DNA from 2 places in the Paenibacillus pseudetheri genome. Region 1 is predicted to be linked to the other one. Evidence: riboswitches for the same ligand, from Rfam matches in the RefSeq annotation. Region 1 holds a riboswitch; the other holds the start of a gene.

Region 1 (16,058 bases):
TTACTTATATCAGTAAGAACTCCAAAGCGTTTATTGGAATATCATTCTTTAAAAATAAACAGTTTATCTCATTGCTTGGCGTTGCTTTTGTAATTTACTCTGTGCAGTTAGCATATATTTTCTTATTTCCATTCTTGCTTGAAAAGATTTATGGTCTGAAGCTAGATACCATTTCACTATTATTGATTCCAGGCTATATAGGAGCCACTCTAGTCGGGGCTCTTTCTGGAAAATTTGCGAAGTTCTTAGGAAGCAAGCAATGTATTACAATCGCGATGTCTTGTATAGTGGTAAGCTTATTATTAGGCGCATTCTTTATACAAACTTCGATTGTTGTATTCGTGATCTCCATGGTGTTATTCTCTAGCTCATTTGCATTCATGTATGCACCAATACTTGATTCTTGTATTCGTACGATTGAAAAAGAAAAAGCAGGTACAGCCGTCGGATTTTTCAATTTAACATTGAATGTCGCGATGTCAATCGGAATTGCCTATACAGCAGCTATGATGGACCATTCCGCCATGCGAAGAAGCTTCTTAGGAATTACGAGCAATTCGGATGCTTCGATGTTTAGTAATATCCTATTCATTCTCGTATTCATTACCCTTTTCAGTTTATCTCTGTACTGGGTATTAGTAGGACGAAAAACGACGAAATAAATTACGTTGTTAGTTCATAATTGGAACCCTAAAACCAAGAGTTTAGGGTTCTTTTTTAAATTAAAATCCCTGGATTAAGCTTCATCACTATGACACTCAATACGGCTGGACTAAATGCACTGCCCAAACAACTCGGCACGCATGGTACAGCAGTGAACAATACCGTTCGCCAAATTGCCGGGGCCATCGGTACTGCCGTCGTAATTACGATTTATACCTTGCAGGCATCAGGTCATGCGGCTACAGTGATGCAGAGCAATGCCTCTACTACTCCTGAGATCCTTAAATCCCTTGCATCCATTCTTGGGGCAAGTGACGCCTATTACTTTATGATGATTTTATCCATTGCTGCGTTTGTTATAACATTGTTTATGCCCACGAAAAACAAGATCACGATTGAAAAGAAAGCAAACCTAGTTAGCAAGGAATAACCGCATAAAGTGGAATGTCAAAAGGACAGCGATCAGCTGTCCTTTTACATTATTCATAGCTATTCTCAGCTAACCAGTTTACTCTTGTTTATATTTCTTTCATTATGCTGGTCAAAAGAATGACCCGCCATTCAAGGTAATCTCTAGCACCGTTACTTTGTTCAGAAAGAGGACACAGAGTTTAATCACTAACAGCATAATGCCTGCTATTACGAAGACATCAAATACAAACTTTAATTTCGGGTAAGCTAATTTCTTGCTTTCTTTAATCACCTTTTTGGTCAACTCCTCGTCACTCCTTAGTAACTCATCGATAGTTACCCCAAAAAGATCGCTTATTTTAATAATGATTTCAATGCTTGGGTAGTTTTGACCATTCTCCCATTTCGAAACCGACTTCCCCAAAGATCATAGCAGCAACTACCTTTCTGCAATTCCTAAGCCTATATTGGATTAATCGTATGCAGAAGTAAAGAACGCTTTAGTTGCAGCCCCGCAACCCCAAGTTGCGGTTAACACTAGGCTTACAGCTACTTGATGTTGACATCACTCAAGCTTGATTACTTTTCCCCTTTTTGCTTCTAATCGAATACAAGATGACTAATAAAATAAACCATAACGGAGTACACAATAAAGCCGGGCGTGTCTCTCCAGCGAACAGCATGATGATCAGTATCCCAGCGAACAAGGTTAAGACAATATAATTAATAGCCGGTGTGAACGGTGCTTTGAATTTAGATTTCGCCTGTAAGTCTGGCCGGGTTTTCTTATACTTAATATGGCAGATAAGAACAATGCCCCACACCCATATAAAACAAATGGCGCTAATCGTTGTCACGATTCCAAAAGCCTGCTCCGGAATAAGTTTACTCAAAAGAGCACCAACAGATATAACAATTGTAGAAATGAATAACGAGTTACCTGGTACATGGTTTTTATTCAGTTTGCCCAAACGAGGTGACGCCTGGTTATTTCTACTCAAATTATAGAGAATTCGGCTTGTCGAGAACATTCCACTGTTACAAGCGGAAGCGGCTGAAGTTAATACGACAAAATTAATAATCCCTGCGGCAATTGGAATCCCTACTAGAGTAAAGGTTTTTACAAAAGGACTCTCTGCCGGACTAAGCTCCGTCCAAGGGTTAATGCATAGCAGGACGAAAAGCGCGCCGACATAGAAAAATAGAATCCGTAAAGGAATTTTATTAATTGCCGACGGGATATTTTTTTCCGGATCCGCTGTTTCCGCTGCTGACACACCCACCAACTCCACACCGACATAAGCAAATACAACCATTTGAAAAGAAAATAAGAAGCCTGATATGCCGTTCGGAAAAAAGCCCCCATGCTCCCATAGATTCCGTATCGTCACCGATCCTGCATCCGTCTTAAACCCAATGATCAGCAAAATGACTCCAAGACCAATCAAGGCAAGAATCGTAATTACCTTAATTAAAGCAAACCAAAATTCGAGTTCCCCAAAGCTCTTTACAGTTAATAAATTAAGTCCTAATAACACGACTAGACAGGCGATGGCAGGGACCCACTGTGGGATATCAAACCAATATTGTACATATACGCCAACAGCGATGACATCAGCCATAGCCGTCATGATCCAGCAAAACCAATAGGTCCAACCGGTAATGAATGCGACTCGTGATCCAAGGTAGTCTTCAGCAATATCCGTAAACGATTGATAGCCCGCTTTAGATAATAGGAGCTCTCCCAGTGCTCTCATCACAAAAAACACAGCAATACCCACGATTAAATACGTGATCATGATGGATGGGCCTGCCTTCTCTATCGCCTTGCCTGATCCCAAGAATAATCCTGTACCGATGGTGCCGCCAATAGCAATAAGTTGAACATGCCGATTGGCTAGCTCTCTCTTTAATTCTGGTTGTGCCATACCTAGTTCCCCCTTGTGAGTACAATAAATTGGAATAAAAAAAGAGAGATTGGATGTCATCCAATCTCCCAGATCGTAAGAATATCAAATAATATTTGCCTACTGATGTCGATCAGCATGACAAATATATATTCAGTACTCTTCTGTCCTTTTGCCTGAGATTGTGAACCCTTCGGCGCCGCGGAATTTCCGCGGTCTCTCCAGAAGCTGCTCCAGCTAAAGTGTAATCCTTAGCCATCATAGCTCGTGAATTATGAAGTTGATAAAGCGGTAACGCAGTAAAGCTGTTCTGATATTCTAACATATTACTTGTGATGTGAGTGTTAATCAGTGATAAAAGTCTCAAGAATTTAAAGTTAGCCTCATGAACATACTACTTTTTGAAAAGCAAAAAACTAAAGGAGTATGCTGATGAAAGCCGCTGTAGTAAAGAAATTCAAAGAAAAGTTAGAGCTACAAGACGTACCTAAACCAAAACCCGGACACAAAGAAATCCTTGTCCATATTCAGGCGTGCGGAGTGTGTCATACTGATTTGCATGCTGCTCATGGCGATTGGCCCGTCAAACCGAAACTCCCTCTTATTCCCGGACATGAAGGCGTTGGGGTTATTGAAGAAATGGGTGAAGGAGTTACACACTTAAAAGTAGGTGACCGAGTAGGAATTCCATGGCTGTACTCAGCCTGCGGTCATTGTGAGTATTGTCTTACAGGAAGAGAGACTCTTTGTCTCGATCAGCAAAATTCTGGATATTCCGTAGATGGCGGATATGCAGAATATTGTGTGGCAGCTGCCGATTATGTAGTGAAGGTTCCTGATAATTTAAGCTTCATCGAAGCGGCACCTTTATTTTGCGCTGGCGTTACGACCTATAAAGCTTTGAAAGTATCGGGTGTAAAGCCAGGTGAGTGGGTAGCCATTTTCGGCATCGGAGGATTGGGTCATCTTGGCGTACAATATGCAAAAGTGATGGGAATGAACGTAGTGGCCATCGACACGTCGGATGAAAAGATGGAGCTTGCCAAACAGCTTGGTGCAGACAAAACCGTAAACGCATTAAAAGAAGATGCCGCAGACTGGATTCAAAAAGAAATCGGTGGAGTGCATGGTGTCGTTTGTACGGCGGTTGCGAAAAAAGCATTCGACCAAGCCTACCGGGCCATTCGCCGCGGCGGTACCTGCGTCATGGTTGGGCTGCCTCCTGAATCCATGGATGTTCCGATCTTTGATACGGTATTAAACGGTACAAAGGTAGTCGGATCAATTGTCGGCACTCGCAAAGATTTGCAAGAAACATTACAATTCGCTGCAGAAGGAAAAATAAAAACCATTATTGAGACACGTAAACTAGAAGATATTAATGAGATCTACGATCTTATGTTAGAAGGTAAAATCAATGGTCGAATCGTCCTTGATATGACGAAATGACCCGAAAGAAAACACGCCCGAAAAGTGCTGCTTTTCGGGCTTTTTTTATGACTAAAAATTCCCCTACTAGCAATACTTTTTTGCGCAATGTTTCTGTTGTGATCAATCAAGCTCTGCGCGGGAGACCGGTTTAGGTCACGTCCTCTTCTGCGGCTGCCACTTCCAGCCGTTCAATAACCTCTGAGCGGGCTTGATCCGTGAAGCGAAGCACTCCGTTCTCCTGAACGATCAGCCCTTCCCGAATCCGCCCATCCAGCCAGTCACTGATCCAGCCGGGCGCATACCCGCCTTGACCGAACTCGCCGCCAAAAGCGATTATCTTCTCATACACATCCAGATATTGTTGATGGCTCGTATTCGGATAAGAGCTTGTGTACAGCCAGAACTGCACATCGTACATCAAAGTAGAGAGCTCATCTGCATGAAAGGAAAAGTGTCCCTTCTCTTCAACGATTCGAGTACAGACATTACGAATCTTCTGCTCAAGCTGATCAACCTCGGACACACGATTACACAGCTCCGCAAGCAAAGGTGAGAACTTGCCTACGGCTACTTTTCGCAGATCCTTTTCTTTATCTTCTTGAGAAGTATCGTATTCCTCCTCACTCACCAGCCCGCGGATAAATGCCTCGAAGTCTTCAGCCAGGAACGTAATCTCATAATTGTCTTCCTGATCGACATGAACCACCTCGGGTTCGCCGTCCCTCCCGCAGTTCCGGTAATCCAGCATTACGACATCATGACCTGCCGAAGGGCAGTCACAAATTACCACGCCGATGTCAGGATACCCCCACTCCTCAATCATGAATGTGCTGCCAAGATCTCCGCAGAGCGAATAACTTTTCTCGCGCCCAATGCCCATAACGCCTGTAATCGCAATATGATCCTCAGCCCATGAGGTCGCGTCCTCCGTCGGGTAACAAGTATTGTAAGGAACTCCCCCATTATGCTCCTTCATCAGACGGATATAGGATGCAGGAAGCTTGTAACCGAGCTCTTCTTCTACAGAAGCAATCAGCTCATCCGCAGGCGGATCAGAGACATATTCTCTTAGTGCATAATCGCTATCGTCCCAAAAGTCGGAGAAATCCATCCCTTCAAAAGGAGTTGCTTCCGTCCTCGGATCATTATGCGAATCTTTAATTACCCGTCTGGCCGCGGCGTGTTGGTCTTTGCGTAGCTTGCGCTGGCTGAGGTTCAGTAACATGGCCGTATTCTCGTCGTCAGGATCGAGGTCATGGGCGATACCCAGCACTCTCACTGCTTCCTCATACCGATTCAGATAATAGTAGGAATACCCTACACGAAAATGCCACAACGGGTCATCCTGCCCCTGTTCTGCAATCATCGCAAACTGTTCAAGCGCCTCTTCATAACGTCCCAGATTGTTATACGCTCTTGCCAGACTGCTGGTCACCTCGTAATCTCTGTCCTCTGGAGGAATCTCCATCAGGGTGTCTACAATCTTCTGGTGTTCATCATCTTCATGCCACTGTGTCAGCTGCGCGAGTAGTTCTTTGTCCATGGTCTACCTCCCCAAGCGTATAATCAAGTTACTAAAGTATAGAGAAATATGGTTTTCCCTATTCTACCAGATGGGATGTAGGTATTGAAAATCAAAAATAGGGCATCCCCAAAATAAATTTATAAAACAAATACGCAAGTGAACACGCAAAAAAGAGGCGGTTATCCCCGTTTCCGGTTATACGCCTCTGAGTTAGGTCACGACCATGCTCTAGTCTTGTTATTTTCTTATCAATAAAGAATATTATGGAATATCAGAATAGTCAAACCTCTACCTTTGTCGAGATTTCCTCATAATAATTCTCTTAACACATTTTTAGCCAGCCTTATTTTTTCATCATTAGCAGTACGAAGCAAACCCACAATGTCTCGAATATCGCTCTCTGATGATGTGACCATGAAATCTTCATCCAAATATGCAAACAACTGAATTAAATTAACTTCAAGAGCTTCTGCAATCTTATGTAAATTCAATAAAGATACGTTTTTCTCACCGCGTTCAATTTGTCCTATGTATGAAAAATGAAATCCGCCTCTCTCACCGAGTGCTTCCTGGGACAAGCCGCGCTCTTTTCGAAGAGTACGAATACGTATTCCTACCAGCTTCAATATTTCCTTATCCATCTCAGTATTCACCTCTCCATGTCAAAAGTGTAGACAAGTTTCATCAAGGTAAACACCGGATAGCGAATATTATTATTTATTTTAATATTTATAAGTATTATACTAGTATAATACTTTTCCATTTCTATTCTAGGGGGATTGCCATGGAAAAAAGATTGCAAAATAAAATTGACGATTATTATCAACTTGCTCAATATCATATGAAGTTAGTCCATATCATGAGAAAACATAATCAGAATAAAGCTGCATTCTATCTTTGTCATTCGGCACTCATCTCCATGATTCGGGCGCTATATATTTATGAAAACAAGACGGAATTGGGATCAGGGATTGCTTTAATTGATCTTTTACTGCTTCTACATACGGATTATAATCCTGCGCTTGAGATTGTGGTGTTTATTGGCGAGTTGGACTACATCGTTAACGGAGAGGGGCAGGATTTAGAAGTTATAAAAACTGAGGCTAGCAATAGGGTGATAAATAGAGCAACAGAGGTTTTATGCGAGTTGTGTAGGAGAATGAGGGTTGATCCCTGTTCACTTTTCTGATCGAATCATCTGAGATCTAGTTAGAGTGATACGAATATAAAAATTTCAATAGAAAGAAATAAACAAAGAAGAACAGGAAGGGGAAAGCCTTATTCTGCTCGGATATCATAATGAGCGTGTCCAAAGCATTCCCCTACTTATGATACAGTTCACCATATCCCACTAAAGGCGAGTTCGTCTAAACACGGTAATCGATTAACTATGCAATGTATGCTAACATAATATTTATTACAAGCCACAAAATTTGAGGTGATCGGAATGTTAGAACGTTCCATGGAGAATGTAATGGAATCCGTGAAAGGAAGGAGTGATGTGTAAAGTAAAAATGAAAAAAGGATGATGACAATGAATAAATACCAAACTATAAATAGCGATGGATTTGAACTGAATTATAGTGTAAAAGGAACTGGGAAACCTATTTTGGTGATAGGCAGCAGTGTTTATTATCCTCAACTATTCTCAGAAGATTTATATGATACATTCCAGTTTATTTTCCTTGATCATAGAGGATTTGTGAAGCCGCCCCGAACTCTGCAATCTGAAGATTATAGATTGGACAAAGTATTAGATGATATAGAGACGGCAAGGCAGGATCTTAACTTAACAAATTTCATCTTATTAGGGCATTCAGGACATGCTTTCATGGCTTTGGAATATGCTAAAAAATATCCCTACCATGTCCAAAAAGTTGCCTTATTGAATTCAGCACCTACAAATAGCGAGGAAAGACAGCGTCAAAGTTTTGCATTTTTTAATGAGACAGCAAGTCCGGATAGAAAAAGACAGTTCGAGATGGATATTGCTTTGTTAGAAAGTGACATTCAGAAAGATCCTGAACGACGATTCGTTCACATGTGTATTCGGATGGGAGCCCAAAGCTTTTATGACTATACATTTAACGCAGCATACATGTGGGAAGTTATATATACGAATATGCCAATTATCGATCATCTGTGGGGAGAAGCATTCGCAGAATTGAATCTTATACAATCACTCGCTAACTTCAATAAACCAGTATTTATCGGTTTAGGCAGGTATGACTATTTGGTAGCGCCTGTTTCACTTTGGAATTCTGTTGATGAAACCTATAAGCACGTCAAAAAAGTGATCTTTGAGCATAGTGGTCACAATCCGATGTTTGAAGAACCTCAAACCTTTGACAAAGAGCTAAGCAAGTGGATTCTTGAGGGCAATTGACCAATTGAGGCTTTCCTTTGTATAACGAAAAACACTAAGTTAATTCTTAGTGTTTTTTTATTGAAGGCGCCCTACCGGACGCCCAATGATTTATACATATTTACCTATTTGTAACTGGATATTCGATATTTCATAACCTACTATTTTCTATTTTTTGAGATTGCTCAGGCTCCTCCACGTTGCTAAACCCTAAAGACAACGTGCACGGTCCTCGTCCTTACGAACCGACATGCCCAATCGCCATCACAAAGAGGAAGAGGAATATAGCCATTGATGTGTTAATTACTTCGAAAAGCATAAGGGGCTTAGACATTTTAGTCGGTGATTTTGGAAAAATACCAGCTAAGTCGATAATGTATACAATAAAGTATAAAACAGCGATGATTTGTGTCATGAATATGGCATGTGGATGTGATATCAACAAGAGATAGCACACGATAAACGACGTAATTGCAAGCAAGATAAGAAACAGATTAAACCCCCAAAATACACCTCCTTTTAATTTTGAGAAATCTCTATTCTCAATCGGCCCTCCCGGAACCAATATCGCCAATAATGTTACATTTAAAAACACTAGTAAACTTGCCATGATCATAATATCCTGCATCGTTATCTCTTCCTCTCATTTTTTAGTGTCTCAAGATTAACAGGAAGGAAAAAACATGTATTGTAAAAAATCAGCATCTATGATCAGGTGTTCATCACTTCTGACCATGCCATACATAACGAAGGGTTAATTCATGTGGAAGTTTCTCTAGCTCTTTGACGGTTTTGCCTGCAAATTTTTTGGATGTTTTGATGAGGTGAGACTGATCGTAGTAACGATGCTGCATATCCTTCCTCAATCCTTCATCCTCAACATGTTTTCTGAACTTCACAATATCTCCATAGGCCTTTGGGGTCAGTCCGATCTGTTTTTTGAAGAAACGCTCCAACGTACTTACTGAAATACTAAAAAATTTTGCCATACTTACAATGTTCAAGTTTTCATATTCTCGTTCTACATAAGTAAGCATTTTCTCTATGCGGCCAGTATCCTTCTTATTCAACACCATTTTATGCAGCAAATAATGATTGATTGCTGTGATATGTTGCTCCACATCTTTAAATCTCATCATCATTCGGTACAGTTCATCTAGATCAGGGTCCACATCGATGGCTTGTACAATTCGCTCTGCCAATTCGAGGCTGGGCACATCAAACAATTGTATAAACCCTAATGGAGTTAATGAAATCCCGATTTGATACAGCTGTTGTCCATATCGAACATATTTCGCGCTTTTCATTTGACCAATCACAACCGTATTGGGGATCACCATTTCCTGATCTTCTCCCACCAGTCTATAAGCAGACCCATAATTGAAAATGATATTGATATACCCCAGCGGCATAATAATATCTTCTCTATTGTCATCAGCGAGAAAGTCGAAGTCTACGACCCAAATATAGTCCACTATCTTATGTAAGGCATTTATAGGTTCAAAGATTCGAATCATCGTATGCATCTCCTTCTAAAAGACTGGTGAATTCTCTTTTGTCCACGTTTCCACTAATACCTTTAGCACCTTAAACATCAGGTTCCATCTGTGCTCACTTCGCTGTCGAGTCTTTCTTCCAATCGCCGTTGGCCCCGAACTTCTCAATTATATCCCCTATATTGATATGTCTCGATAAACCCCGCCATTTATTTTCTAGTTTATTATAGAAAAGAAGAGGGGCTGCGCATCCCCTCTTCCTACTAAAATCAATATGCCAATTCGCTTTAGGTTCAATTGTTCAACAAATATCGTGCATGACAAACCCCAATTCATGAAATCGCTTGCAAAATTAAATATTTAGAATATAATACTTGTATACAAGTATACTAGATTAATTAAGAGGTGAATTTATGACCGAATCAAATGGATTTCTATATCCCTCCAAATGGCTTTCAAAAGCCTCTGCTGGTGATCGTGTATCCTGCGAGCTTAGAATGCGTATTATTTCCGGCGAGATTGAAAGCGGCACCATATTATCGGAAAATAAATTAGCTGCAGATTTTGCTGTAAGTCGCTCACCGATCCGTGAAGCGTTAAAAATACTGGCATCCGAAAATATCATCCGTTTAGAAAGAATGGGTGCCGTTGTTATTGGTTTATCAGAAAAAGAAATAGAAGAGATTTATGATGTCCGTTTACTCATAGAATCGTTTGTATTTGAACGGATTGTAAAGATAGACACTAATGAATTAATAAAGGAACTTAGTAAAATACTAGAAATGATGAAGGTCGCAATCAAATATAGTGATGCTGATGAATTTTCATATCAAGATGTCTTGTTCCATGAAACGATTATTCGTGCAGTTAATCATTCATACATCCTGATGATCTGGAATAATTTAAAACCCGTTATGGAAAGCTTCATTCTTTTGTCGATGCGTAAGCGTTTCAAAGAAAAATATGAAGACTTTACACGGATTATAAAAAATCATGAGCTTTATATTGAAGCGATCCGAACAAAAGATAGAGACCTCATGAGTAAGTCCTTACATGACAATTTTGATGATGTTCAAGGAAAAGTAGAAGACCTATGGATATCGCAACAAATGCTCTCGAAAGGAGTAGTGCAGCAAAATGACTAACTTTATGTTAGGTATAGATATCGGAACTACAAGTACGAAAGCAGTTTTATTTAGTGAAAAAGGCGAAATCATCCAACAAGAAAATATGGGGTACCCGCTTTATACACCGGATATGTCGACAGCTGAACAAGACCCAGAAGAGATTTTCCAGGCAGTCCTACAAGCCATTTCGAATATAATGAAACATCATTCACACAAAAAGCTATCGTTTGTTTCATTTAGCAGTGCCATGCATAGTGTCATTGCAATGGATGAAAATGACCAGCCGCTGACGCCTTGTATCACTTGGGCAGATAACCGAAGTGAAGCATGGGCACATAAAATAAAAGATGAGTTGAATGGCCATGAAGTCTATAAACGCACGGGAACACCGATTCATCCCATGTCACCATTGACTAAAATAGCTTGGATTGTGAATGACCTTCCCGAAATCGCTTCCAAGGTTAAAATATATATAGGAATTAAAGAATATATTTTCAAAAAGTTCTTTGATCACTATGTTGTTGATCATTCCCTGGCTTCAGCCATGGGCATGATGAATCTCAAAACACTAGATTGGGATGAAGAAGCATTACAAATTGCTGGTATAACACCTGCTCAATTATCTGAACTCGTTCCAACAACCAAGATATTTACCAACTGTGATTCAGATTTGGCAAAACAGATGGGTATCGATCCACAAACATCATTTGTCATTGGTGCCAGCGACGGAGTCCTTTCTAATCTAGGTGTAAATGCGATAAGAAAAGGCGAAATTGCCATCACAATTGGGACAAGCGGTGCCATTCGAACCATTATTGACAAGCCGCAAACAGACGAAAAGGGAAGAATATTCTGTTATGCCTTAACGGAAAAGCACTGGGTCATCGGCGGGCCGGTAAACAATGGTGGGATGGTCCTTCGCTGGATCCGTGATGAACTTGCCTCATCAGAAGTAGAAACAGCAAAAAGACTAGGAATTGATCCATATGATGTATTAACTAAGATTGCTGAACGTGTAAGACCAGGATCAGATGGATTGTTATTCCATCCATACCTCGCTGGTGAACGTGCGCCATTATGGAATCCAGACGTACGTGGCTCATTCTTCGGTTTAACGATGTCACATAAGAAAGAACATATGATTCGCGCAGCCCTAGAAGGAGTCATTTACAATTTATACACCGTATTCTTAGCATTAACCGAATGCATGGACGGTCCTGTGACCCGAATTCAAGCTACCGGAGGCTTCGCAAGATCAGATGTTTGGCGACAAATGATGTCCGATATATTCGATTCTGAAGTAATCGTTCCAGAAAGCTACGAAAGTTCTTGTCTAGGTGCTTGTATTTTAGGCTTATATGCCACCGGAAAGATCGAATCATTTGAAGTCGTTTCTGAAATGGTTGGCAGTACCTACAAACACACACCAAACGAAGAAGCAACGAAAGAATATAGGAAATTACTGCCGATCTTCATCAACATATCTAGAGTATTAGAAGATGATTATAAACGGATTGCCAATTATCAAAGAAGCTTAATCAAACACTAACAAGATAAACAGCAGGGGGAAATTACAATGCCATTAGTTATTGTAGCAATTGGAATTTTAGCATTATTAGTTTTAATAATGGGCTTCAAATTAAACACCTTTGTTTCATTAATCATTGTATCGTTCGGTGTCGCTTTAGCACTTGGAATGCCCTTGAATGAAATTGTCAAAACCATTGAAGCCGGATTAGGCGGAACACTTGGTCACTTAGCGTTAATCTTTGGTCTTGGAGCGATGTTAGGCAAGTTGATCGCTGATTCAGGTGGTGCTCAAAGAATTGCCATGACTCTCGTTCATAAATTTGGTGAAAAAAATATTCAATGGGCAGTCGTAGTTGCTTCATTCATTATCGGTGTGGCGTTGTTTTTCGAAGTAGGATTAGTATTATTAATTCCAATTGTATTCGCCATTTCAAGACAATTGAAGGTTTCTATTCTTTATCTCGGTATTCCGATGGCTGCAGCTTTATCCGTAACACACGGGTTCTTACCTCCTCACCCTGGACCTACAGTAATTGCAGGTGAATATGGCGCGGACATTGGTGAGGTTTTACTTTACGGTTTCATTATTGCAATTCCAACAGTTATTTTGGCTGGACCTATATTTACTAAGCTTGCCAAAAAACTCGTACCTGCATCATTTACGAAAACGGGTAATATTGCCTCTTTAGGTGAACAAAAAGAATTTAAATTAGAAGATACACCTGGATTTGGTATCAGTGTATTTACTGCAATGCTTCCTGTTATTTTAATGTCTATTGCAACGATTATTACTTTACTTCAAAAAACAATCGGATTTGAAGATAATAATTTACTAGCCGCTATCCGTTTTATTGGTGATGCATCAACTTCCATGTTAATTTCCTTACTGGTTGCTGTCTATACCATGGGATTAGCAAGAAAAATTCCAATCAAAACTGTAATGCAATCTTGTACAACCGCTATTACTCATATTGGGATGATGCTCTTAATCATTGGGGGCGGCGGAGCCTTCAAACAAGTATTGATTAATGGCGGCGTGGGTGACTATGTAGCCGAACTATTCCAAGGAACTTCATTATCACCCATCTTGCTTGCCTGGATCATCGCTGCAATCTTACGTATTTCCTTAGGTTCTGCTACTGTCGCATCTTTAACAACTGCTGGTTTAGTTATTCCGATGTTAGGACAATCTGACGTTAATCTTGCTTTAGTCGTGCTTGCAACGGGAGCGGGTAGTTTAATAGCTTCCCATGTTAACGATGCTGGTTTCTGGATGTTTAAAGAGTATTTTGGTCTAAGCATGAAAGAAACATTTGCAACATGGACATTGCTTGAGACAATCGTTTCTGTAGCTGGATTAGGATTTATTCTATTACTAAGTTTATTCGTATAACAACAATATTTGTGGACAGTAACCCCCCACTTATTCTCTTAGAATCTTCGGAGTCAATAAGTGAGGGATTTTTCTACCTATTAATTAGAAGGAGCAGGAAAAAATGTTCAATACAATTGGTGTCATTGGGTTAGGGGTAATGGGCAGTAATATCGCTTTAAACATGGCTAGTAAAGGTGAGCAAGTGGCTGTCTATAATTATACGAGGGACTTAACAGATAATCTTGTTGGCACAACGGAAGGTCAATTAATCCATCCCTACTACAAAATTCAAGACTTTGTTCACTCCTTAGAAACGCCAAGAAAAATCTTCCTTATGGTCACGGCGGGCAAACCGATCGATTCGGTGATCAGTGCATTAGTACCTTTTCTTGAAGCAGGCGATGTGATCATGGACGGTGGTAACTCCCATTACGAAGATACTGAACGTAGATATGATGAATTGAAGTCTAAAGGAATCGGTTATTTAGGAATCGGTATTTCCGGAGGCGAAGTTGGAGCTTTAAAAGGACCTTCGATCATGCCTGGTGGAGATAAAGCCGTATATGAAAAAGTGGCTCCTATTCTAACAAAAATAGCAGCCCAAGTGGACGACGGCCCTTGCTGTGTTTATATTGGTCCAAAAGGTTCCGGTCACTTTGTGAAAATGGTCCATAACGGAATCGAGTATGCAGATATGCAATTAATTGCAGAAGCCTATACATTTTTAAGAACAAGGTTAGGTTTATCTGTTAACGAAATTGCTGTCATCTTTGAAACATGGAATCAAGGTGAACTGAACAGTTATTTAATCCAAATCACCGCAGAGATTTTACGGAAAAAGGATGAAATAACAGGCTTACCACTGATCGATGTGATTCTTGATAAAACAGGGCAAAAAGGTACAGGTAAATGGACGAGCATTCAAGCAATAGATACCGGGATCCCATCATCCATTATTACAGAGTCATTGTTTGCCCGTTATATCTCCTCTTTAAAAGAGGAACGGGTTTATGCAGACAATATCCTATCCGGCCCGGAGATAGATCAGCGGAGTTTAGATAAAGATTTGTGGATTGAGTACGTTAGACAAGCATTATATATGGGCAAAATTTGTGCCTACGCACAAGGATTCACACAATATAAAATGACTTCTGAACTTTACGGATGGGATTTACCTTTAAAGGATATTGCCCTTATTTTCCGTGGTGGATGTATCATTCGTGCAGAATTCTTAAACGTCATAAGCGAAACCTATCAAGCACAGCCAAATCTCGCTAATCTATTAATCGCCCCCTATTTTGCTGAAAAGGTTAAAGAATATCAAATAGGATTGCGAAAAGTTGCCTGTGAGGGCATTAATTCTGGTATTTCGTTTCCATGTTTAAGTGCTTCACTTACTTATTACGATAGTTACCGGACAGGCATTTCAAATGCTAACCTTTTGCAAGCACAACGGGATTATTTTGGAGCCCATACTTATGAACGAAGTGATTTAACAGGATTCTTTCACACAAACTGGCAGTGATCGATAGTGTTAGTAAAAGGTTCATTATTTCTTAATGATACCCGTACTATTTGTAACATTTACAATTTTCAACATAAAGCAAACACTCCGTTAACATTGCTGGGTTAAAGTAGAGTCAACAAGCAATTGAATATCTGATAGCAATGGGCTTAATTGCAGAGAATGCCCGTGAATCCCCTTCTCCATTCTTGATGGAACCTTAAGGGGAGTCACGGGCTTTGTTGCGTTTATTTCAGCTTAAAGGAGGCATAAGATGAGACGAATACCATGGCAACCCTATTTGTATTTATCCCCCGTGTTAGTGCTTTACGCGATATTTTTTGTTTTCCCGTTTTTTTTCTCCCTCTATATCAGCTTTATGGAGTGGGATCTGCTGCTGGATAAGAAACAGTTTGTCGGCTTGAGCAACTATAAAGAGGTGCTTGGTAAGCCGTTGTTCTGGAAGGTGATCGGCAATACGCTGCTGTACATGGCGTTAACGGTGCCGCTGTCGGCAGCGCTCGGATTGGTATACGCGCTGGCGATTGAGCGGGCGGGCAAGCTGAGGTCCTTGTACCGGGTACTATTTTTTGTTCCGGTGGTTGTCAGCGTCTCGGTGGCGGGTCTAGTATTCTCGCTCATGTTCTCGCCTCAGAACGGGTTGATCAACGAATGGCTTGGCCTATTCGGAATCGGTGAGAAGGCATGGCTTCAGGACACACAG
Region 2 (16,058 bases), on a different contig from region 1:
ACATCCATCAGCGTTTGCATTTTACGATGAATACGAGGGATATTCACGAAGAACTCTGTAGCATCCTCTACTGTCATCTCCAGCACGTCGGAAATGTTTTTCCCTTTATACTTCACTTCTAGTGTTTCCCGGTTATAACGTTTTCCTTTACATACCTCGCATGGAACGTATACGTCAGGCAAGAAGTGCATCTCAATCTTGATAATTCCATCCCCACGGCAAGCTTCACAGCGTCCACCTTTTACGTTAAAGCTAAAGCGTCCCTTTTGGAACCCACGTACCTTTGCCTCATTCGTCTTCGAGAACAGATCACGAATGTCGTCAAATACGCCGGTATAGGTTGCTGGGTTAGAGCGTGGTGTACGCCCGATTGGTGATTGGTCGATTTCAATAACCTTATCGAGATTTTCCAAGCCGCGAATTTCTTTGTGCTGACCCGGACGCACCTTCACAGCCTTATTCAGCTGCCGTGCCAAGCTCTTGTACAGAATTTCGTTAATAAGTGAAGATTTACCGGAGCCCGACACGCCAGTCACCGCTGTAAACACACCCAATGGTATCTTCACATTCACATTTTTCAGGTTATTCTCTTTCGCGCCACGGATTTCTATCCAACGATCATCGGTAGCACGACGCTTAGCGGTAACTGGAATAAACTTACGACCGCTTAAATATTCACCGGTTAAGGAATTCGGATCTTTCATAATCTCTTCTGGTGTTCCTTGCGCCATAACTTGTCCACCATGAATACCCGCACCCGGTCCAATATCAATAATATAATCGGCTGCCATCATCGTATCTTCGTCATGCTCTACAACAATCAACGTATTGCCTAGGTCACGCATATGAGCAAGCGTAGAGATCAGGCGATCATTATCCCGCTGATGCAGACCAATGCTTGGCTCATCCAGAATGTACAATACACCCATTAAGCTCGAACCAATCTGAGTTGCCAACCGGATACGCTGTGCTTCACCACCAGATAGTGAGCCTGCTGCGCGGCTAAGTGTCAAATAGTCCAATCCGACATTCACCAGGAACCCCAGACGATTGCAGATTTCCTTCAGAATGAGATTGGCGATAGCTGTCTCTTTCTCACTTAACTTTATTTCTTCAAACCAATGCTGACAGTCACCAATCGAGAGATCGGTAATATCCGAAATATTGCGTTCGTTGATCGTCACCGCCAAAATTTCTTTTTTCAGACGTTTGCCTTTACACACATGACAAGGCTTAGCACTCATAAATCCTTCGATAAATTCACGAATACCGTCAGATGCGGTCTCCCGGTAACGCCGCTCCAGGTTGGGAATAATCCCTTCAAAAGCAACCATCGCATCTTTCTTTTGTCCAAAATCATTCTCATATTTGAAGCGAACCTTCTCACTACCCGTACCATGCAGAAGTTTATTCATATGATCAGGTGTTAAACTGCTCACTGGAACGTTCTGTGGAATATTAAAGTGCTCACACACGGACTTCAGAAATTGCGGATAGTAATTAGATGTACTTCCAGTCCAAGCTAAAAAAGCACCCTCTTCAATGGATTTCTCAGCATCAGGAATAAGCAGGTCTGGATCGACCACCATTTTCATACCAAGTCCGTCGCACTCTGTACAGGCTCCAAACGGACTGTTGAATGAGAACATACGTGGTGCCAACTCTTCAATACTAAAACCACAAATCGGACAAGCAAAATTAGAACTGAACAGCAGCTCTTCCTGACCGATGATATCCACAAGGATTTTACCGCCCGAAAGCTTAAGCGCCGTCTCCAATGAATCCGTCAGCCGGGTCTCCATATCATCTTTAACGACGATCCGGTCCACAACAACTTCTATGGTGTGTTTTTTATTCTTCTCAAGTTCAATATCCTCAGACAGATCTCTTAGCTCACCGTCCACACGCACACGTACGAACCCTTGCTTAGAAATATCTGTGAAAAGTCCTTTGTGTTCCCCTTTACGCCCTGAAATGATAGGTGCCAGGATCTGCAAACGAGTCTTCTCTGGATACTGCATAATCCGGTCTACCATCTGTTCTACAGTCTGGGAGGTAATCTCAATTCCATGCTCTGGACAATGTGGGTGACCGATCCGTGCAAAAAGCAACCGCAAATAGTCATAGATTTCAGTTACCGTACCTACCGTAGAGCGCGGGTTGCGACTTGTTGTCTTCTGATCAATAGAGATTGCCGGGGATAATCCGTCTATCGAATCCACATCCGGCTTCTCCATTTGCCCCAAGAACTGACGAGCATAAGCTGACAAAGATTCAACATAACGCCGCTGTCCTTCAGCATAAATCGTATCAAATGCAAGCGAAGACTTACCCGAGCCGCTCAGCCCCGTCAGCACGACGAAACGGTCACGCGGAATCGTCACATCGATGTTTTTGAGATTATGCGCCCTCGCGCCTTTAATTACAATATTTTCGTTCGCCAACGGAACCTCTCCTTAATGAATCAAATATCAAAACTTTAACGATTTCAGAGCTTTATTAAAAGCGTTTTCGATCCCTCCCAAACCCTCCCTTCCAAGGGAGGGCCCCAAGGGTTGCACCCTCTGGACACCCGCATTTTTTGACGAAGGAGGTTGGGGGGACGGAACTTAGTGACAGTGGTGCTTGGAGCGCTTGTCCCTACGGGACCGCTTGAACGTTAGGCGCACACTAGCTAAGTGCGGGAAGTGTGAGATTACCGCAACTACTATAGCGTTGCGGAACGCTGTCCCTATGGGATGCGCGTAAGTGCCAAAAGCGTTGTGGAGCGCTGTCCCTATGGGATGCGTGGAACATCTATTATTCAAAAAGAACGGCCTGGGACAGCACCGTTCAATTACATATTTAAAATATCGGTGATGCGTTTATGGTTTATTACTCGGCCCGAAGCTCCAACAATGCATCACGCAGCTCTGCCGCGCGTTCGAATTGCAGGTTCTTCGCTGCGTCCTTCATCTCGGCTTCCAGACGCTGGATTAGACTTTGTTTTTCTTTCTTATTCATCTTGCCACCAACACCCGTGAGGTAATCCGCTTTAGACTCGGCAACCTTCGTTGCCTCAATGATGTCACGCACCTTTTTATTAATGGTGGTTGGGGTAATGCCGTGTTTCTCATTATGGGCGATCTGGATGGCGCGACGACGCGATGTTTCGCTCATCGCCTTCTCCATCGAATCAGTGATTCGATCACCGTACATGATTACACGACCCTCGGAGTTACGGGCCGCACGACCAATCGTCTGAATTAGGGAGCGTTCGGAACGAAGGAAGCCCTCTTTATCAGCATCGAGAATAGCGACCAGCGATACTTCCGGGAGGTCGAGACCTTCTCTTAGCAGGTTAATCCCTACTAAAACATGGAATGTACCAAGACGAAGATCACGTAAGATCGCCATCCGCTCCAGCGTTTTGATATCAGAGTGCATATAACGAACCTTAATTCCAATTTCCTTAAAGTAATCCGTCAGATCCTCCGACATCTTCTTCGTCAATGTTGTGACGAGTACGCGTTCGTCTCGTTCCACCCGATCACGAATTTCACTAATCAAGTCATCAATTTGTCCCTCTGTAGGACGAACCTCAATGATCGGATCCAAAAGACCTGTAGGCCGGATAATCTGCTGCACCATGGTGTCGCAGTGCTCCATTTCATAGGGTCCAGGTGTCGCTGAAACATATACGATCTGATTCACCTTTTCTTCGAATTCTTCGAACTGAAGTGGACGGTTATCCAGCGCAGACGGCAAACGGAAACCATGCTCAACCAATACCGTCTTACGCGCCCGGTCACCGTTATACATCGCCCGAATCTGCGGAAGCGTTACATGGGACTCATCAATAATGATCAGCATATCATCCGGAAAATAATCCATTAATGTATACGGAGTTGCCCCTGGTTCACGGAAGGTGAGCGGTCCGGAATAGTTCTCAATCCCAGAGCAGAAGCCCACTTCTTTCATCATCTCAATATCATAACGTGTCCGCTGTTCCAGACGCTGAGCTTCAAGAAGCTTTCCTGCGTCACGAAGAACCGTTAAGCGGTCTTCCAGCTCTTTTTCAATATTGACCAGTGCCACTCGCATCGTTTCTTCCTTGGTAACAAAGTGAGACGCCGGGAAAATAGCAACATGATCGCGCTCCCCGATCAGTTCACCCGTCAGTACATCAATCTCAGTGATTCGCTCAATTTCGTCACCGAACAATTCGACCCGTATGGCATGTTCACCCTGAGATGCCGGGAAGATCTCAACCACATCACCACGTACACGGAAGGTTCCGCGTACAAAATTGATATCATTACGCTGGTACTGGATATCCACTAGCCTGCTCAAAATCTCATTTCGGGGCTTCTCCATCCCTACCCGCAATGACAAAAGCAAGCTTCCGTATTCCATCGGCGAACCGAGGCCGTAAATACAAGACACACTCGCCACAATAATAACGTCACGCCGTTCGAACAAGGAACTCGTCGCGGAGTGGCGCAATTTATCAATCTCTTCATTAATACTGGAGTCTTTCTCGATATAAGTATCGGAGGAGGGAATATACGCCTCTGGTTGGTAATAGTCGTAGTAGCTGACGAAATAGTCTACCGAATTATGCGGAAAAAACTCCTTAAACTCACTCGCTAATTGGGCAGCCAAAGTCTTGTTGTGCGCAATAACTAACGTCGGGCGGTTTAATTTGGAAATAACTTGTGCAACGGTAAACGTCTTACCCGTACCCGTTGCGCCCAGCAGCGTCTGGTGCTTCTTGCCCTGCCGAATGCCTTGTAGTAATTCCTCTATGGCATGAGGCTGATCGCCCTGGGGTGTATACTCGGACTCCAACTCAAAAGTCTTTGTACTGACGACAATATCACTCATTTGCCCGTCTCCCCTCTATCGTCTAAACTAGATTAATATATTATAATTGTTGTCTGAATGTTCTCTCTCCATACGATAGCAAGCTAAAACGCCTTTGGCGTCCCTAAAGACGTTAAGCGTTTTGTGCGAGAATTATAAGGATTAATTAAGTATAACGTGAAACTTATACCTTCTTATAATTAAAAAATATGGAAGATAAGAATATGTGTTCCCGTTCATTATACAGTGTTGACTAGATCGTTGCAAACCATAATACATAGAAATGTTAGGAGCTTAAAGCATGGATATTACCTCAATAATCGGCCTATTGGCTGGACTGGCTGCGTTAATCGGCGGCTATCTGTGGGAAGGCGGAAGCCTCTCAGGACTGCTGCAGCTTAATGCAGCTTTGATTGTGTTCGGGGGTACATTTGCCGCTGTTATGATCAGCTTCCCGGCATCTAAGCTGCGCTCCATTCCAACAGCACTACGCATGGCTTTCGGCAGCAACCCTGATCGTGATGTAGAAAAAGCAGAAGAACTCATTTCAATGGCAACCTTGGCCCGTCGGGGCGGCGTTTTAATGTTAGAAAAACAAGCTGAAGAACATCCGGACCCTTTTACACGTGAAGGTCTACTTCTTATTGTCGACGGCACTGACCCTGAGCAGGTAAGACAAATTCTTGAATTAGAAATGGACGCACAGGAATTGAAGCATGAGAGTTATGCCAAGATTTTTGAAGCCGCAGGTGGATATGCACCAACGATGGGAATTATTGGGACGGTGATGGGTCTCATTCGTGTGCTTGGCAACCTTACAGATCCGTCAAATCTGGGCACATCTATCGCAGTTGCATTTACCGCAACACTGTACGGTGTAGCCATCGCTAATTTAATATTTTTACCCATCGCTTCCAAAATCAAATCCCGCAGTCAAAGCCAGCTACATAGTATGGAAATGCTGCTCGTCGGCATTCTTTCTTTGCAGAACGGGGATCATCCCTTGCTGGTGCGTAAAAAACTGAACTCATTCATCTCAGACACGGACACGAATGACCGTGCAGAAACTAGAGGTCTTTTATGAGACAAAGAGACCGGCGCAAACGGCGTGTAGAGACTCGGGAAAGCCGCGACCGCTGGATGATTACTTATGCTGATCTAATTACACTTTTACTTATATTTTTCGTTATATTGTATGCGATGAGCAGCCTGGATACTGACAAATATAATATTGTGACAGGCTCATTATCCGAGACCTTCAAGTCTGGCAGCACTGTCCTTGAGGGTGGGGACGGCATTTTAGATGCTGGGAAATCAACTGAGAACAAACCGGAAAGTACAGACGGGGATGGGAATGCAGCTGCAACTGCGGGACCGAATGATGGATCTGCTGAACAAACGGAGAACAAAACACCTTCGGTACGTGAGCTTGCTTTTCGAGAACAAGAGACTAAATTTGCTGAATTAATGGGTGTCATCACGAACTATGTAGAGGAAAATAATCTCGAAGAACAAATTTTTGTTGCCGACAAACCGCAAGGGATAGAAATCACACTCAGTGACCGTTTTCTCTTCGATATAGGTAAGGCAGACCTGAAGTCTCCAGCCCTCCCTGCTCTTCAGCAGTTATCTGGCTTATTCAGCGATATCGGCGCAAAGATCAGCATTGAAGGACATACCGACAATACGCCAGTATCTTCGGCTTCTCACTATAACGACAACTGGGAGCTGTCTGGTGCTCGTGCGCTGTCTGTACTGCGTTTTTTCTTAGATCGGGAGGGATTGAACCCCGACAATTTTCAATACGCAGGTTATGCTGATACCCAGCCCACCGCAGATAATACAACGGCAGCAGGTCAACAGAAGAACCGCCGTGTAGAGATCATTGTGCTTCGTCAGCTTCAAGAGGGTGACATTCAATCGAGGGATTAGGGAATCCCTCCCTGATTTCCCCAATTTAACGCAAAAATCACCACCACTATCTATATAAAAACACCAAACAGCAAGTCCCCAAAAACAGAAACTTGCTGCTACAAATATCACATGCGGCGAAATTAATATACAGTGAAAAATCCCAATTACTCTCCTACCAATGCACGATATCCGGCTGCATCCAGCAGATCTTTTACAGCATCAGCGTACTCTCCGTCCACTTCAATTTCAAAAATCCAACCTTCACCATACGGCTTATCGTTAATCAGCTCCGGACTAGCTTCTAATCCGTCATTAATCTTGGTAACCGTCCCTGAGACGGGTGAATACAGTTCCGAAACGGTCTTAACGGATTCGATACTGCCAACGCTGTCGCCAGCTGAAATGACCGAACCCACTTCTGGAAATTCCACAAATACGATATCGCCTAACAAATGCTGAGCATGATCCGTAATCCCAACACGTACTACGCGTCCTTCCACTTGCTCTGCCCACTCATGCTCTTCGCTGTAAAGAAGGTTATCTAAAACTTCACTCATTTCAAGCCGCCTCATTTCCAAATTGGAATTCTAAATTTAGTTATAGCCTAAGTGATCCCGGAGCATAATGTCAATATTACTAAAAGTAAAATAAATTTGTCGTTTTTTTGACTTTTTCTTGTTGACAGCGCCCTCCTATACCCGTTTAATGGAGACATACAAGAAGAAACGACGATGTCGTCTTTTTATAGACGATAACCGTTTCTCGAAGAAATATAAGGATAATGTATAAAGTGAAACATATACTTTCTTATATTTGAAACAAATACAGTTGCGGATGATGGCATAGGGAGAGACTGTCTCACTTGAAGACGGCGCCGAAGGAGTAAGCCCTAACAAGGGTGAATCTCTCAGGCAAAAGGACCTTTGTCGGACGTACCTCTGGAGAGCATCAGACGCGAGGCTGAGTGCGTCAGGTCACCAACGGGGAAACTTGCAGGTTAGTTACGCAGGGTAACTCTCAGGTACAAGGGACAGAGCAGAAAGCGATTAGTGCATTTATGCATGATTGCTTCTGCCTGTCCTTTTTTTCGTATGTAATCAGACTAGGGGAGTGACGATATGGATGCTTTGAAAAGAACGCCTTTTTATGATCTCTATTCCGCTTATGCGGAGTCTAGGTGCATTGATTTTGGCGGTTGGGAGCTGCCAGTACAGTTTACAGGTATCGTGAAGGAGCATGAAGCTGTTCGCCAGCATGCTGGACTGTTCGATGTATCGCATATGGGTGAATTCATGGTGATCGGAAGCGGCGCTGAAGCCTTTTTACAAAAAATGACGACCAACGATGTCAGCCGCCTCACGGATGGTGCGGCACAATATACGCTGCTCTGTTATCCAAACGGCGGTGTCGTTGACGATTTACTCGTGTATCGCTTAAGCGAAGGACGTTATATGCTCGTCGTAAATGCCTCCAACATCGATAAGGACTTTCAGTGGCTACAAGAGCATCTGACCTCTGAATTCGGTGAAGTCACACTCACTAATGTCTCTGACGAGACGCTTCTGCTCGCCTTGCAAGGTCCGCTGGCAGAGACCATACTCGCGAAAGTTACTGATGCTCCGATCTCGGCGCTCAAGCCTTTCCACTTCATCGAACACGCAGCCGTCTGCGGTGTAGAAGTACTGATCTCCCGTACGGGTTACACCGGCGAAGATGGCTTCGAGATCTACGCTCCACTAGAGGGTGCAGAAGCTTTGTGGAACGGTCTACTTGCAGCTGGCGCTCCTCACGGATTAACACCTGCTGGACTGGGCGCTCGTGATACGCTGCGTTTTGAGGCAAAATTGCCACTGTACGGTCAGGAGCTGTCGGCTGACATCACACCTCTTGAAGCAGGAATTCAGTTTTTCGTAAAGCTGGACAAAGCAGATTTCATCGGACGCGATGCGTTGATACAACAAAAAGAAGCCGGTCTTCCCCGCCGTCTTGTCGGTCTAGAAATGATTGATCGAGGCATTCCACGCTCCCATTATCCAGTCTATGCGGACGGCATCAAAATCGGAGAGGTCACAACTGGAACCCAATCACCAACGCTCAAACGCAACCTGGGATTAGCTTTGCTTGATACAGCTTACAGTGAAATTGGCACAGAGGTATTCGTAGAGATACGCGGCAAGCAGCTTAAGGCTGTCGTGATTAAGGCCCCTTTTTACAAGTATAAACGCCTTTAGCATCCATATTAGGACGGTTAGCTTTTAAGCGAGAAATAGAAGGATAAAGTATAGCGTGAAAATTGTACTTTCTTATATTTTAAAAAAAGCCAAGGAGTGAGACCTTAATGAAGCACCGTTATCTGCCCATGACAGCACAGGACCGCGTAGAGATGATGGAAGCCGTCGGGATTCAGTCCATAGATGAGCTGTTCTCCGATATTCCTGAAGCCGTCCGTTATCAAGGCACTATGCCGATGTCTGAACCACTCGATGAGTACGCCCTGCTACGTCACATGAAAGGTCTCGCTGACCGAAATGCTGACTTCGATTCGCACGCCAGCTTCCTCGGCGCCGGATTATACGACCATCACATCCCTGTGGTGATCAACCATGTCATTTCCCGTTCGGAATTCTACACTGCTTACACTCCTTACCAACCAGAGATCAGCCAAGGCGAACTGCAAGCGATCTTCGAATTCCAATCCTACATTTGCGAACTAACCGGTATGAAAGTAGCCAACGCCAGTATGTATGATGGTGCAACCGCATTATCCGAAGCAGCAGTCCTCGCAGCTGGTGCTACCAAACGCAAAAAATTAATTGTCTCTTGCACCGTTCATCCTGAAGCGCGCCAAGTGTTACGCACATCGGCTAATGCTTGGGGTCTTGAGGTAGTGGAGATTGACTATAGAGACGGTGTTACCGATCAGGCTAAGCTTGCGGAGGCCATTGATAGTGATACTGCCGCAGTACTGATGCAATCGCCTAACTTCTTTGGCAGCATCGAAGATCTTAGCACCGTTGAGCCGCTGATCCATGCTGTTAAAGGGTTGTTCGTCGTCAGTGCAAATCCGATCGCTCTTGGCGTACTAGAAACACCAGGTAAGCTCGGAGCCGACATCGTAGTCGGTGACGCTCAGCCACTCGGTATTCCAGCTTCTCTAGGTGGGCCAACTTGTGGATTCTTCGCGGTAGCTGAGCACTTGATGCGTAAGATGCCGGGCCGTATCGTCGGCCAAACGGTTGACCGTAACGGTAAACGCGGCTTCGTTCTGACACTCCAAGCTCGTGAACAGCATATCCGTCGTGAAAAAGCGACATCGAATATTTGCTCCAATCAGGCGCTGCTCGCACTCTGCGCATCCGTCTACCTGTCCATAATGGGTAAAGAAGGGATGCGTGAAGTAGGCGAGCTGAACATTCGTAAAAGCCATTACACCGCTAATAAACTAAGCGCACTAACAGGGGCTGAACTTACCTTTTCCTCCCCATTCTTTAACGAGTTTGTCTTGAAGCTTCCGGAAGGAAGCAGCGTTAGTGCAATTAATTCGAAGCTGCTGAAGGAAGGTTATTTAGGCGGTTATGATCTGGGCCGTGATTATCCTGAACTTGCTGGACATATGCTGGTAGCCGTTACGGAAAAAAGAAGCAAAAACGAAATCGACCAATTCGCTAGCGCACTGGAGGGCTGTTTATGAAACTGGAGCAAAGTCTAATTTTTGAATTAAGCCGGCCTGGCCGTTCGGCCTATTCCTTGCCACTATGCGATGTGCCGCAGGAAGAAACCTTGGAATCTCTGATTCCATCAGGTTTACTCCGTAGCGACCCCGTCGTGCTTCCAGAAGTATCCGAAGTGGACGTCATTCGCCACTACACTTCCTTGTCACGCCGTAACTTCGGTGTGGATAATGGCTTCTATCCACTGGGTTCATGCACGATGAAATACAATCCTAAAATCAATGAAGATGTCGCCCGCTTCTCCGGCCTAGCTAAGATCCACCCTTACCAGCCGGAAGAAAGCATTCAGGGAGCACTCGAATTAATGTATACCCTGCAAAATGACTTGTCCGCACTAACCGGCATGGATGCTGTATCTTTACAGCCTGCCGCAGGTGCGCATGGTGAATGGACCGGCCTCATGATGATCCGCGCCTACCATGAAAGCCGTGGCGAGACCCGCACGAAGGTTATCGTGCCGGATTCCTCACACGGCACCAATCCTGCTAGTGCTTCAGCAGCAGGACTTGAAACGATCACGATCCCTTCCACAGATAAAGGGATGGTTGATCTTGAAGCACTGCGAGCAGCAGTCGGCAGCGATACTGCCGCATTGATGCTGACTAACCCAAGCACTCTCGGCTTGTTCGAGACTCAAATCGTCGAGATTGCTGAGATCGTGCACGAAGCAGGCGGCTTACTCTATTACGATGGAGCCAACTCCAATGCCATTATGGGCATTACCCGTCCCGGCGACATGGGCTTTGACGTTGTGCATTTGAACTTGCATAAGACAATGAGCACCCCGCACGGCGGCGGTGGCCCTGGAGCCGGACCTGTCGGCGTAAAATCCATCCTGATTCCATTCCTACCACAACCAACTGTGGTAAAAAACGAAGATAACAGCTTCTCACTCGACTTCGGCGGACCTGAATCCATTGGACGTGTGAAAGCTTTTTACGGAAACTTTGGTATTCTGGTTCGTGCCTACACCTATATCCGTACCTACGGTCCGAACGGACTGCGTGAGGTATCCGAAAATGCTGTGCTGAATGCTAACTATATGATGCATCGCCTGGCGCCGTATTTTGAAATCCCATATCCGGGTGTATGTAAGCATGAATTCGTTATGTCCGGCAAAAACCTCAAGCAGTATGGGGTGCGCACCTTAGACGTTGCTAAACGATTGCTCGATTTCGGCTACCACCCGCCAACCGTGTACTTCCCATTGACTGTAGAGGAATGCATGATGATCGAGCCAACGGAAACCGAAAGTAAAGAAACACTGGACGGCTTCATTGATACGATGATCCAGATCGTGAAAGAAGCGCAGGAGACACCGGAGGTCGTAATCAACGCACCGCATACCACAGAGATTAGCCGTTTGGATGAGACACAGGCTGCGCGTAAGCCGGTATTGAATTGTTCTTGTGGTTAATAGATAGTGAGCAATATTAAAAAAGCAGGCCACGATATCGGTTATCGTCGGCCTGCTTTTCGCACTGTCCAAATACGCAAGTAAATTCTCATTTTCTAAAAAATAAGGCCCTTCCCAGCAACATTTAAATTGTCTGAGAAGAGTCTGTTTCAGTTATTTATCACTATAACTTCTCGTTATTAAGCACCATGCGTCGGAGTTTCTACTTTCGCCACACCTTTACGTTCCTTAGCTGATTTACGGAAGTAGAACAACTCGTAAATCGCCGGCACTACAACCAGCGTAAGCAGCGTTGCGGCGGTCAAGCCGCCGATAACCACAATCGCCAAGCTTTGCGAGACAATGCTGCCCATCTCGGCATGGCCGAACAGCAGTGGAGTCATGGCGCAAATGGTAGCAATTGCCGTCATCAGAATCGGACGCATCCGTGTTCCGGCCGCTTCCAGAATGGCTTCGCGAATACCCATATGCGTTTCATTCTGCTTAATACGGTCGATAAGCACAATCGCATTCGTGACGACGATACCAATTAGCATCAGAGCCCCGAACAGGGCAGTGAAATCAGGTGTTACGTCGGATACGATCAGTCCAACAATCGCCCCAATCGCAGCCAATGGCAAGGAGAACATGATTGCCAGCGGAGCACGAAGGGTTTTGAAGGTGAGGACCATGATCAGATACACCAAACCGATGGAGATCAGCGCCGTCATACCAAGGTCCGCGAAATCCTCTGACTGATCAACCGAGGCTCCGCCTGCAAATAGAGTCACACCCTTTGGAAGGGTAAGACTATCGGTTTCCTTTTTAATACTCGCTCCGATTTCAGACACCTTCTTCGGATCCACTTCCGCTGTAATTCTTGCATATGGCTTCCCATCTTTATGGAACAATAGTGCTGGTTCATTGCGAACCTCATAGGTTGCTAGTTGTGACAACGGCTTTGGACCTTCAGCAGTCATGAGCGTCATTGCCTTTAAATCTTGCTCTGACTTCGGCTCTACCATAGGATCTAACACTACTCCAGCAGGAGTACCGTCCAGTTCGATTTGCCCCATAGGGATCGGATTCAGCATAGCCGACAATTGCATAGTAATTTCTTGTGCATTCGTCTGTGCCGGATCTACCTTAAACGAAAATACAGGTTTGGTATCCTCCATATTGCTACTGACCTTCTGAATACCCTCCACAGTCTTCAACTTATTCGTAACTTCTGCTGCAACAGCAGTAATATCTGTAAGATTATCACCCACGATATCAATATATTCGCTAGTGGAGCTTGAACCCATCATACTCATTTGATTGGCAACCAATGTTGCCCCTGCATAGGAATCCTTCACATCACGAACATAATCAATGAACGCCTCAGCATCTGCACCTTTTTTCATCACAACGGTATAATCCACTAAGGTCTCCGAGCTGACAGAGCCCCACTGGGCCGCATCTGCACTGTTCCCTGATTGCATGATCACCGTTTCCGCTTCTGGCTGTTTCATCAGGTCTTGCTCTAGCTGCTTTCCTTTTTCCAAAATCTCTTTAACAGGAACATCCTTCGGGTAATTCAACTGAACAGAGACATAGCTGGCATCTGAAGCATCAAGCGCACCTTTTGGCATAGTCACATAAGCAGCGATGGAGCCAATCAGAAGGAGAAGACCTAGCGATAAAGTAATCCATTTCCGGCGCAGATTCCAATCGAGGAATCGGGTGAACCATTTAGACGGCTCGTGTTCTTTCATTGAAGTTCTTCTCAGCAGCCATGAGCTTAACAGTGGCACTACCGTCAAAGCTACAACGAGTGAAGTAAGCAATGAATACGTGACTGTTAAAGCAAACGGAAGTAGGAACGCCTGTAAACTACCACGCAGCAGACCCATCGGCAGAAATACCGCTACCGTTGCAATCGTAGATGAAGTAATCGCTCTAGCTACTTCCCCAGTTGCGCTTATAATCATTTCACGGGAGAAGGGTTCTTTTTGCAGCCTACGGTAAATGTTCTCAATCACTACGATACTATCATCAACCAAGCGACCGACCGCAACGGCCACACCTCCGAGCGTAATAATATTCAGACTTATGCCTGATATATCAAGCAGATATAAGGTAACTGCTAGTGAAAGCGGGATAGAAACCGCCGTAATCAGGGTTGCCCGCAGGTTGCGTAGGAACAGCAGAATGACGATCGTCGCAAACAATGCGCCCAGCAATACCTCACGCATCATACTGTTTACCGAGGTAACCACCATATCCGATGTGCTGAATACTACCGCTGCTTCTGCATTTGGAATGGTTTTGTTAATATGAGCTACGGTATCCTGTATATGATCTCCGACACTTACTGCATTCGCATTAGCTTCTTTGGTTACTATGGCGAAAAGAACATCTTTCCCATTCGAGCGGCTAACGCTTTCTTGATCTTCCTTCAATTCGACGGTAGCAATATCCTGCAGCTTAACGCCTGCGGAAACAGGGAGCTTCTTCAGCGTATCAATACTATCTATCGTAGAAACCACATTGATGTTGCCTGTCTGGCCGCCAATCGTCTGCTCCCCAAGAGATGCCGATACATTACGTCCTTGAAGTAACCCTAGTACTTGAGGTGTTGTAATTCCCTTCTCGGCCATTAATTTTGGATCTAGCTTCACTCGCACTTGCGGAGTTACTTTCCCGTATAAAGCGACGTTGGCTACACCTTCTGCTTGTTGCATCTCTGGAATAATCGTTTCTTCCGCAAGCTTAAGGTTTTCTTTAGTCAGACCTTCGTCAAACGAAAGGGTGACCTGCGACACGGGAATCATGGAAGTATTCAGTTGAAGTACAAAAGGAGCCATTACCCCTTCAGGGAACTGCAACGAATCTACAACCTTTTGCACCTCCCCAGCAGCATCCTTCATATTCGTCTTTGAATCATAAAAAATGTTCACCTGTGCGTATCCGTCTCCGGAAGTGGACAATATTTCTTTCTTCCCCTTAACAAAAGCGGCCCCAGCCTCAATCGGCTTTGTAACCTTCGTCTCCATCGCGTAGGCATCTTGACCCGGACCGAGTACCGTTACAGTCACTTGAGGATTATCTGCCTCTGGCATAAATTCCATCGGTAGCGAAGTGTAACTCATCCCTCCCACTACAAGCGCCATTACCACTAAAAGCCCTACCGCCGCCTTGTTACCGAACGACCATTTGGTTAACCATTTCATTTTCGTTTCCCCTTCCACCCCGTATATTTCTGGTACTCCTCTTATGACTGCCCCATTATGTATTATTTTCCATCCCGAGATTTAGTTTAGACATTTTTGGCCGAAGTCAAAACAGCCCTACGGCTGGTTTTATACTCAGTCTTAAGACGGGGAGCTTTCTCCTTCCGAAGGATAGGGAATTAGAGCAAACAAAAAAAGAGCACCCCATAAGCCATGTGACAATGGCTTTCGGGGCACCCATTTGGTATGATTTTTATTTTCCTCCCGCGCGCACTGGATCACGGAACATAAATTTCAATAGCGGCGGTGTTACAAGTGTTGTTACAATGACAACAATAATGACGGAAGTAAAATACTGCTGCTGCAACAACCCGCTTTGCAGACCTGTTGCCGCGATGATCAATGCAACCTCACCCCTAGAAATCATCCCTGAACCAATAATAAGCGACGAATGATTATTAAAACCTGTAAGACGCGCACCCAGACCGCCACCAAACAACTTGGTCAGAATGGCAATCACCGTTAACAAGAGGACGAATCCTAGTTGACTGCCAACCCCTTCAAAGGAAACATTAAGTCCGATACTGACAAAGAAGACCGGAACAAAAATAGAATAGGCAATAGGCTCAAGCTTAGATTCCACAGTGTGCTTAAAGGAGGTTTGTGAAATAGCAATCCCAGCTGCAAAAGCACCGATGATGCCTGCCATCCCCATAATTTCAGCAAAATACGCGAACGCAAAGCAAATCATTAGCGCCGCCGCGATAACAGCCTCTGTCACCTTTAGCGGAGCCATCCATTTCATAACCCGAGGCACAACGAACCAACCCACAACAAGCGCTACAGCGAAGAACAACACCTTTTTCGTAATCAAAAGACCAATGGATACTGATTCTCCTGTGCCGAAAAAGCTCATTAATACAGCGAGTAAAATAACAACCAGAATATCATCAACTA

Evidence for each region. A riboswitch is a leader RNA that binds a small molecule or an ion and turns the genes downstream of it on or off. The one in region 1 is predicted to bind glycine.
Region 2: linked by a shared signal. The riboswitch ahead of gcvT (glycine cleavage system aminomethyltransferase GcvT) and the one ahead of L1028_RS13930 (amino acid permease) in region 1 are both predicted to bind glycine.

What each region holds. Positions count from the first base shown of each region.
Region 1 is NZ_CAKMAB010000013.1:42,280-58,337, forward strand. Features, by position in the region: gene L1028_RS13915 (MFS transporter) at 1-662, shown strand, start outside; gene L1028_RS13920 (MFS transporter) at 752-1,093, shown strand; partial or broken gene L1028_RS13925 (helix-turn-helix domain-containing protein) at 1,226-1,492, opposite strand; gene L1028_RS13930 (amino acid permease) at 1,644-3,002, opposite strand; glycine riboswitch at 3,136-3,216, opposite strand; gene adhP (alcohol dehydrogenase AdhP) at 3,414-4,430, shown strand; gene L1028_RS13940 (SMI1/KNR4 family protein) at 4,561-5,955, opposite strand; gene L1028_RS13945 (helix-turn-helix domain-containing protein) at 6,246-6,578, opposite strand; gene L1028_RS13950 (hypothetical protein) at 6,722-7,126, shown strand; gene L1028_RS13955 (alpha/beta fold hydrolase) at 7,472-8,323, shown strand; gene L1028_RS13960 (DUF8051 family protein) at 8,541-8,930, opposite strand; gene L1028_RS13965 (DUF6597 domain-containing transcriptional factor) at 9,025-9,819, opposite strand; gene L1028_RS13970 (GntR family transcriptional regulator) at 10,212-10,943, shown strand; gene gntK (gluconokinase) at 10,936-12,474, shown strand; gene L1028_RS13980 (GntP family permease) at 12,502-13,848, shown strand; gene gnd (decarboxylating NADP(+)-dependent phosphogluconate dehydrogenase) at 13,952-15,355, shown strand; gene L1028_RS13990 (carbohydrate ABC transporter permease) at 15,609-16,058, shown strand, end outside.
Region 2 is NZ_CAKMAB010000002.1:8,633-24,690, forward strand. Features, by position in the region: gene uvrA (excinuclease ABC subunit UvrA) at 1-2,444, opposite strand, end outside; gene uvrB (excinuclease ABC subunit UvrB) at 2,875-4,866, opposite strand; gene L1028_RS01595 (flagellar motor protein) at 5,147-5,929, shown strand; gene L1028_RS01600 (flagellar motor protein MotB) at 5,926-6,777, shown strand; gene gcvH (glycine cleavage system protein GcvH) at 6,924-7,316, opposite strand; glycine riboswitch at 7,594-7,692, shown strand; gene gcvT (glycine cleavage system aminomethyltransferase GcvT) at 7,878-8,990, shown strand; gene gcvPA (aminomethyl-transferring glycine dehydrogenase subunit GcvPA) at 9,098-10,450, shown strand; gene gcvPB (aminomethyl-transferring glycine dehydrogenase subunit GcvPB) at 10,447-11,907, shown strand; gene L1028_RS01625 (efflux RND transporter permease subunit) at 12,087-15,101, opposite strand; gene L1028_RS01630 (cation:proton antiporter) at 15,355-16,058, opposite strand, start outside.